DNA from 3 places in the Nonomuraea sp. NPDC003754 genome. Region 3 is predicted to be linked to each of the others. Evidence: riboswitches for the same ligand, from Rfam matches in the RefSeq annotation. Region 3 holds a riboswitch; each other region holds the start of a gene.
What was found. A riboswitch is a leader RNA that binds a small molecule or an ion and turns the genes downstream of it on or off. The one in region 3 is predicted to bind thiamine pyrophosphate.
Positions count from the first base shown of each region.

Region 1: linked by a shared signal. The riboswitch ahead of ACWEVS_RS22120 (FAD-dependent oxidoreductase) and the one ahead of ACWEVS_RS31650 (purine-cytosine permease family protein) in region 3 are both predicted to bind thiamine pyrophosphate.
Region 2: linked by a shared signal. The riboswitch ahead of thiC (phosphomethylpyrimidine synthase ThiC) and the one ahead of ACWEVS_RS31650 (purine-cytosine permease family protein) in region 3 are both predicted to bind thiamine pyrophosphate.

Region 1 is NZ_JBSGJX010000017.1:80,970-83,227, forward strand. Features, by position in the region: gene ACWEVS_RS22115 (NAD(P)/FAD-dependent oxidoreductase) at 1-971, opposite strand, end outside; TPP riboswitch at 1,034-1,149, shown strand; gene ACWEVS_RS22120 (FAD-dependent oxidoreductase) at 1,138-2,258, shown strand, end outside.
Region 2 is NZ_JBSGJX010000059.1:34,545-36,802, forward strand. Features, by position in the region: gene ACWEVS_RS42000 (sugar phosphate nucleotidyltransferase) at 1-73, opposite strand, end outside; gene ACWEVS_RS42005 (CDP-alcohol phosphatidyltransferase family protein) at 78-707, opposite strand; TPP riboswitch at 860-972, shown strand; gene thiC (phosphomethylpyrimidine synthase ThiC) at 965-2,258, shown strand, end outside.
Region 3 is NZ_JBSGJX010000031.1:52,690-54,947, forward strand. Features, by position in the region: gene ACWEVS_RS31650 (purine-cytosine permease family protein) at 1-1,151, opposite strand, end outside; TPP riboswitch at 1,142-1,256, opposite strand; gene ACWEVS_RS31655 (rhodanese-like domain-containing protein) at 1,627-1,947, shown strand; gene ACWEVS_RS31660 (Fpg/Nei family DNA glycosylase) at 2,119-2,258, opposite strand, start outside.

The DNA.
Region 1 (2,258 bases), on a different contig from region 3:
AACAGGCGCGCGCCGGCATGGTGGCCGGCGTACTGCACCATGTGGCCGAACTGCTCCGACCAGAAGTACGGCACAGGATCATAGACCGCCTCGTCGCCCAGCAGCGTGGCCACGGCGACCTCGGGGGCGTTGAGCGCGGTGTCCCAGTGCTCCACGCGCAGCCTGGTGTGGAAGCGGCGCGACCACCAGGCCGCGCAGTCGCCGACGGCCACGACGTTCGGCAGGGAGGTGCGCAGGTGCTCGTCGGTGACGACGCCGTTGTGCAGGTCGATGTCGGAGCCTGCCAGCCACTCGACGGCCGGGCGGACGCCGATGCCCGACACCACCACGTCGGCCTCGACGAAGTCGCCGTCGACCAGGCGCACCCCGCCCTCCTCCACGGCGGCGACCATGGTGTCCAGCCGCAGGTCCATGCCCTCGTACCAGGGGACGGTGTCGCCGCCCACCTCGGGCCCGAGCACGTGCGCGAGCGGGGCGGGGCCCGCCTCCACGACGGTGACCCGGCAGCCGGCCGTACGGGCGGCCGTGGCCACCTCCGCGCCGATCCAGCCCGCGCCGATGACCGTGACCCTGGCGTCCGCCACCAGGCGGGCCCGCAGCTCCAGGGAGTCGTCGAGCGTGCGCAACACGTGCTGGCGGCCCTCGCCGGGCAGCCTGATCGGCTCCGCCCCGGTGGCGATGACCAGGCCGTCGTAGCCGATCTCGCCCTCGGTCGTCTCCAGGACCCCCGCGCGCAGCCCCTTGGCCGACACCCCCGGCCGGTGCTCCACCCGCATGGCCTCGAGGTCGGAGTCGACGAAGCTGGAGTCGGCCGTGCCGAGCAGCACCGCCTTGGACAGGGGCGGACGATCGTAGGGCCGGTGCCGCTCCTCGCCGACCAGCGTGATCCTGCCGCTGAATCCACGAGATCTCAGCGCCTCGACGCTGCGTATGCCTGCCAGTCCGGCGCCCACCACCACGACATGATTCACGCTCAGACCATAACCAATCCGGCGCCGGTCACCAGGGTCCGGGCCTTGAGTAGGCTTGTTCGCGGAAGACGCGCGGGAGTCCGGCCGTACCGGGCTGAGAGGAAGGCTGTGACGGGCCTTCGACCGCAAGACACCTGATCCGGGTCATGCCGGCGAAGGGAGCGAGATGCATCTGATCGTGGGCGGCGGCGTGGTTGGCCTGTCCGTCGCCTGGCGTCTGGCGCGCGCGGGCACGCGTGTCACGGTGATCGACCCGGCCCCGGCGCGTGGCGCCTCCCACGCGGCCGCGGGCATGCTGGCCCCGGTCAGCGAGGTCTCCTACACCGAGGAGTCGCTGCTCAGGCTGGGGCTGGCGGCGCTGGAGCGCTGGCCCGCCTTCGCCGCGGAGCTGGAGGCCGACAGCGGGCTGCGGCTCGACTACCGCGCCCAGGGCACGCTGGACGTCGCCTTCGACACCGACGACCTGGCGGCGCTGGACGAGCTCGCCGTGTTCATGGACAAGCTCGGGCTGCCGGTGCGGCGGCTGACGGGGCGCGAGTGCCGCCGCAGGGAGCCGATGCTGGCGCCGTCGGTCAGGGGCGGCGTGCTGGCCGAGGGTGACGCGTGGGTCGACCCCAGACGCGTCACCGCGGCCCTGCTGGCCGCGCTGGAGAAGGCGGGGGTGGCGCTGGTGCGGCGGCGCGTGGCCGCGCTGGTCCGCGACGGCTCGGCCGTGGTGGGCGTACGGCTGGAGCCACCCTCGGCCGCCACCGGGAACGTTCCGGCGGACGCCACGGACGGCGGGCCGGCCGACTCCCCGAACGGCAGGCCGATCGACGCCTCGGACGACGGGCGCGCGGACGCCTCGGACGCCTCGGGTGATGTGCTGACGGGCGAGCGGGTGGTGCTGGCGGCCGGCGCGTGGAGCGGCGGGCTGACCGACCTGCCGGTGCGCCCGGTCAAGGGCCAGATCATGCGGCTGCGCTCGCCGTCCCCCCTGCTCGGCACCTGCGTGCGCGGCGTGGTCCACGGCTCGCCCGTGTACCTGGTGCCGCGCGGCGACGGCGAGCTCGTCGTCGGCGCCACCCAGGAGGAGCTGGGCTTCGACACCACGGTGACCGCGGGCGGCCTGTACGAGCTGCTGCGCGACGCCAGGGAGCTGGTCCCCGGCATCACCGAGCTGCAGGTGGCCGACGTCGTGGCGGGACTGCGGCCGGGCACCCCCGACAACCTGCCGCTGATCGGCCCGTACGGCCCCGGCCTCACCGTCGCCACCGGACACCACAGGGGCGGCGTGCTGCTGGCCCC
Region 2 (2,258 bases), on a different contig from region 3:
GGGGTTTGGGCTGGTTCGCGGTCAGCGGTCGCAACCGCGTGCCCTCCCCACCTGCCATGACGACCGCCTTCACCCGATCACTCCTTCTTCGCAGTTTGCCGGGGATCGCGCAGCTCATCCCTGGCAGCGGTGATGAGCCGGCGCACCTGTACCACATACAACACGCCCGCCCACCAGTACAGACCCGTTCCCCAGATGGCGAACGCCCATCCGATGATCCTCGCAGTATCGGCATACCAGGAGCCGGTATGAGAGGCCAGGAAGAGCAGCGGGAAGGCGTACATGAGGTTGGCCATGGCTGCTTTGCCAAGGAAATGCACGGGCAGTGCCTTGTAGCCGTATTTGCGGAGCACGGGAAAGAAACATCCGACGAAGATTTCCCGGGCGAGAATGATCGCCACGAGCCACCAGGGGATCACGTCCCTGAGGACCAGGCCGAGGATCGTGGCGAAGACGTAGAGCTTGTCGGCCGCGGGGTCGATGATGCGGCCCAGCCTGCTGGTCTGGTTCCACGCGCGGGCGATCTTGCCGTCCAGCCAGTCGGTGAATCCCGCGACCATGAGCAGCCCGATCGCCCAGCCGTCGGCCTGGGGCCCGAGAACCAGCCACAGGAACACGGGCACACCCAACAGGCGCAGGAAGCTCAGCAGGTTAGGAACCGTCCAGATCCGGTCCTCCGCTGACGAAGGGGCGGAAGTTTCGCTCACGCTTGCGACCCTACTGCGTCGCCGACCTGCGTACGCTGCGCCGTCCGTCTCGTCCGGTTCCGGCCGCAGGGCGGGCCCTTCGCCCCCGGGGTTTTCGGACACCTGGACGGATCGGGGGTTGCGCGCGCCCCCGGTGATCGGGTTACGGTGGCGCCGACCAACGCGGGAGCCCGGTGTGACCGGGCTGAGAGGACGGCTGACCAGCCGCCGACCGCCAGAACCTGCTCCGGGTAATGCCGGCGAAGGGAGTTTGCGCGATGAGTGGCGCGCGTTTTTCCAAGATCTACCAAGGCGATCTCCGGGTCCCGATGCGCCGGATCAGCCTGTCCGACGGCACGAGCTTCACCGTCTACGACACCTCCGGCCCCTACACCGACCCGGAGGTCGAGACCGACGTCACCCGCGGCCTGGCCCCGCTGCGCGAGCGGTGGGTCCTCGACCGGGGCGACGTGGCCCGGTACGGCGGCCGCCAGGTCCAGCCCCTCGACGACGGCTACCGCGACCAGAACGCGTGGAAGCGCGCAGGGACCAGCGCGTTCGCCGGGCGGCGCCGCGACCCCCTCAGGGCGGCGGGCGCGCCCGTCACCCAGCTCGCCTACGCCCGCCGCGGCGTGGTGACCAAGGAGATGGAGTTCGTCGCGGCCAGGGAGGGCGTCGACCCGGAGTTCGTCCGCGCGGAGGTGGCGGCGGGCAGGGCCGTCATCCCGGCCAACGTCAACCACCCCGAGAGCGAGCCGATGATCATCGGACGCAACTTCCTGGTCAAGATCAACGCCAACATCGGCAACTCCGCCGTCACCTCCTCCGTCGAGGAGGAGGTGGAGAAGATGACCTGGGCCATCCGCTGGGGCGCCGACACCGTCATGGACCTGTCGACCGGCCGCGACATCCACACCACCCGCGAGTGGATCATCCGCAACTCCCCCGTGCCCATCGGCACCGTCCCCCTCTACCAAGCGCTGGAGAAGGTCGACGGGGTCGCCGCCCGCCTGTCGTGGGAGATCTACCGCGACACCCTCGTCGAGCAGTGCGAGCAGGGCGTCGACTACGTCACCGTGCACGCCGGCGTGCGGCTGGCGTACGTGCCGCTCACCGTCAGGCGCACGACCGGCATCGTCTCGCGCGGCGGCTCGATCATGGCGGCCTGGTGCCTGGCGCACCACCGCGAGAACTTCCTGTACGAGAACTTCGCGGAGATGTGCGAGATCCTCGCCTCCTACGACGTCGCCTTCTCCCTCGGCGACGGGCTGCGTCCCGGCTCGATCGCCGACGCCAACGACGAGGCGCAGTTCGCCGAGCTGCGCACGCTGGGCGAGCTCACCCGGATCGCCCACGCCCACGACGTCCAGGTGATGGTCGAGGGGCCCGGCCACGTGCCCATGCACAAGGTCAAGGAGAACGTGGACCTGCAGCGCGAGCTGTGCGAGGACGCCCCGTTCTACACCCTCGGCCCGCTGGTCACCGACATCGCGCCCGGCTACGACCACATCACCTCGGGCATCGGCGCGGCCATGATCGGCTGGTACGGCACCGCGATGCTGTGCTACGTCA
Region 3 (2,258 bases):
GGGACCGTCATGATCCAGCGGGAGGGGGCGCGCTCGCTGGTGTTCCAGGTCCTGCCGCTGCCGAGCAGGAAGTAGTCGACGACGAGCACGCCCAGCATCGGCACGAAGACGGCGCCGATGATGCTGAGGAAGGCGCTGTAGGAGTTGACGTCGACGAGGAGCGCCACGCCGATCGTCACGACGCCGAGGGCCACCGAGAAGACCCGCCGGTCGACGCGCGGCATGAGGTTCTGCAGCGACATGGCCGTGGAGTAGACGTTCGCGAACGACTGGTCGGTCTCGCGCAGCACCAGGATGCCGAAGAACAGCGCGCCCAGCGGCGCGGCGACGAACGGGCCGAAGACCGCCGTCGGGTCGTTCAGCACGGCGTCATGGCCGGCGATCGCGACCGCGTAGACGCCGATGGCCAGGCACGCCACCTGGGCGATCGTGTAACCGCCCACCACGCCGGTGAAGGCGGCCGAGCTGCGGCGCGAGTGCCGGGCGAAGTCGGCGGCCAGCGGTACCCACGAGACCGACAGCGCGATCACGAAGTCGACGGCGGGGGCGAAGGCGTCCCACGAGCCGCCGGCCGGCGCTGGAGCCCGCTGCAGGAGCGCGACCGCGAACCAGACGGTCGAGACGATCACGCCGATCGTGACGACCCGCCTGATGAGCCTGATCGCACCGAGCGGGTAGATCGTCAGCCCGGTGGTGATCACGCCCGCCACGATCACCCAGACCGCGTACGGCACGGCGTCGCCGACGATCGCCTGGGCGCCCATGGCGATGACCCACAGCTCGAAGGCACCCCACCCGAGCATCTGGATGATGTTGAGCACCGTGGGGACGTAGGACAGCCTCGCCCCGAACAGGCCTCTGAGCAGCACCATCGCCGGCTGTCCCGTCTGGGCGCCGGGGATGGCCGCGAGGCCCACCATGGCGGTGCCGATGAGACTTCCCACGACGGTGGCGGTGACCGCGGCGGTCATCGTCAGCGGGTTGTCGTCGAGGAGAGGGTTGATGAGGAAGAGGGCGAAGGAAAAACCCAGGAGGCTGACCCCGAGGTTGGCCCAGAAGGCGCCCTGGTCGAGGACGCCGAGGGTTCTGGGCGGGGCCTGGTCGAGGGTCAGCGGTACTTCGGCATGCTTCGGATCGACGACATGCGTCATCGCACGCTCCCTACGCCGGCATTACCCGGACAGGTTCATGCGGTCGGCGACGCCTGGGGGTCGCCCTCTCAGCCCGGCCATGCCCGAGCTCCCGCGGTTACTGGTTTGAGGCGAATTATTACATCTCGTTCCTTTTTGGCAACCACCCCCTACCCGCCTCCCCACCCCTCCCGCAAGCCCACACCACCGAACCGGCCCTCCCGGAGAAACCCCGACCACCCGCCCACACCACCGAACCGGCCCCCCGGCCACCCAGGAAGACCCTGCCCACGCCCCCCTACAACCGCGACCGCACGCCAGTACCGGCCTCCCCAAGAAACCCCGGCCCGCGCCTCCCCAGCCACCCCGGAAGACCCTGCCCACGCCCCCCTACAACCGCGACCGCACGCCCGCACTGGCCCCCGAGAAACCCCGGCCCGCGCTTTCTTCGCAGTTCCGGGAGGTTGTGGTGGGGCGGGTCCGCGAGAATGGGGACATGACCGTTCCCGAAATCGACGTCACCGACGTGCCCGCCGGAGCCTTCCTGCTCGACGTCCGCGAGCCCGAGGAGTGGACGGCGGGCCACGCCCCCGACGCCACCCACATTCCACTCGGCGAGCTGCAGGCCCGCGTCGACGAGCTCCCCTCCGGCCCCGTCTACGTGGTGTGCAGGGTCGGCGGTCGGTCCGCGCACGCCGCCGCGTGGCTCAACCACATCGGCCGCGACGCGGTCAACGTCGGCGGCGGCATGCAGTCGTGGGAGCTGGCGGGCAAGCCCCTGGTCAGCGAGAGCGGCCGGCCGCCGTTCGTCGCCTGACGCCACCTACGCGACATCCGCCGCTGGACGCCGCCAGGTGACGTCCGCCGCTCGACACCGCCTGTGTGACGTCCGTCGCTGGACGCCCCTGTGTGACGTCCGTCGCCTGACGCCGCCAGGTGACGTCCGCCGCTAGACGTCGCCTGTGTGATGTTCGTCGCCTGACGCCGTCTACTTGAGCAGCTTCGACATCCGCCGGTCGGCAAGGATCTTGCCCTCGGTCTGACAGGTCGGGCAGTACTGCAGCGAGGAGTCGGCGAACGACACCTCGCGGATGGTGTCGCCGCACACCTCGCACGGCTGCCCCGTCC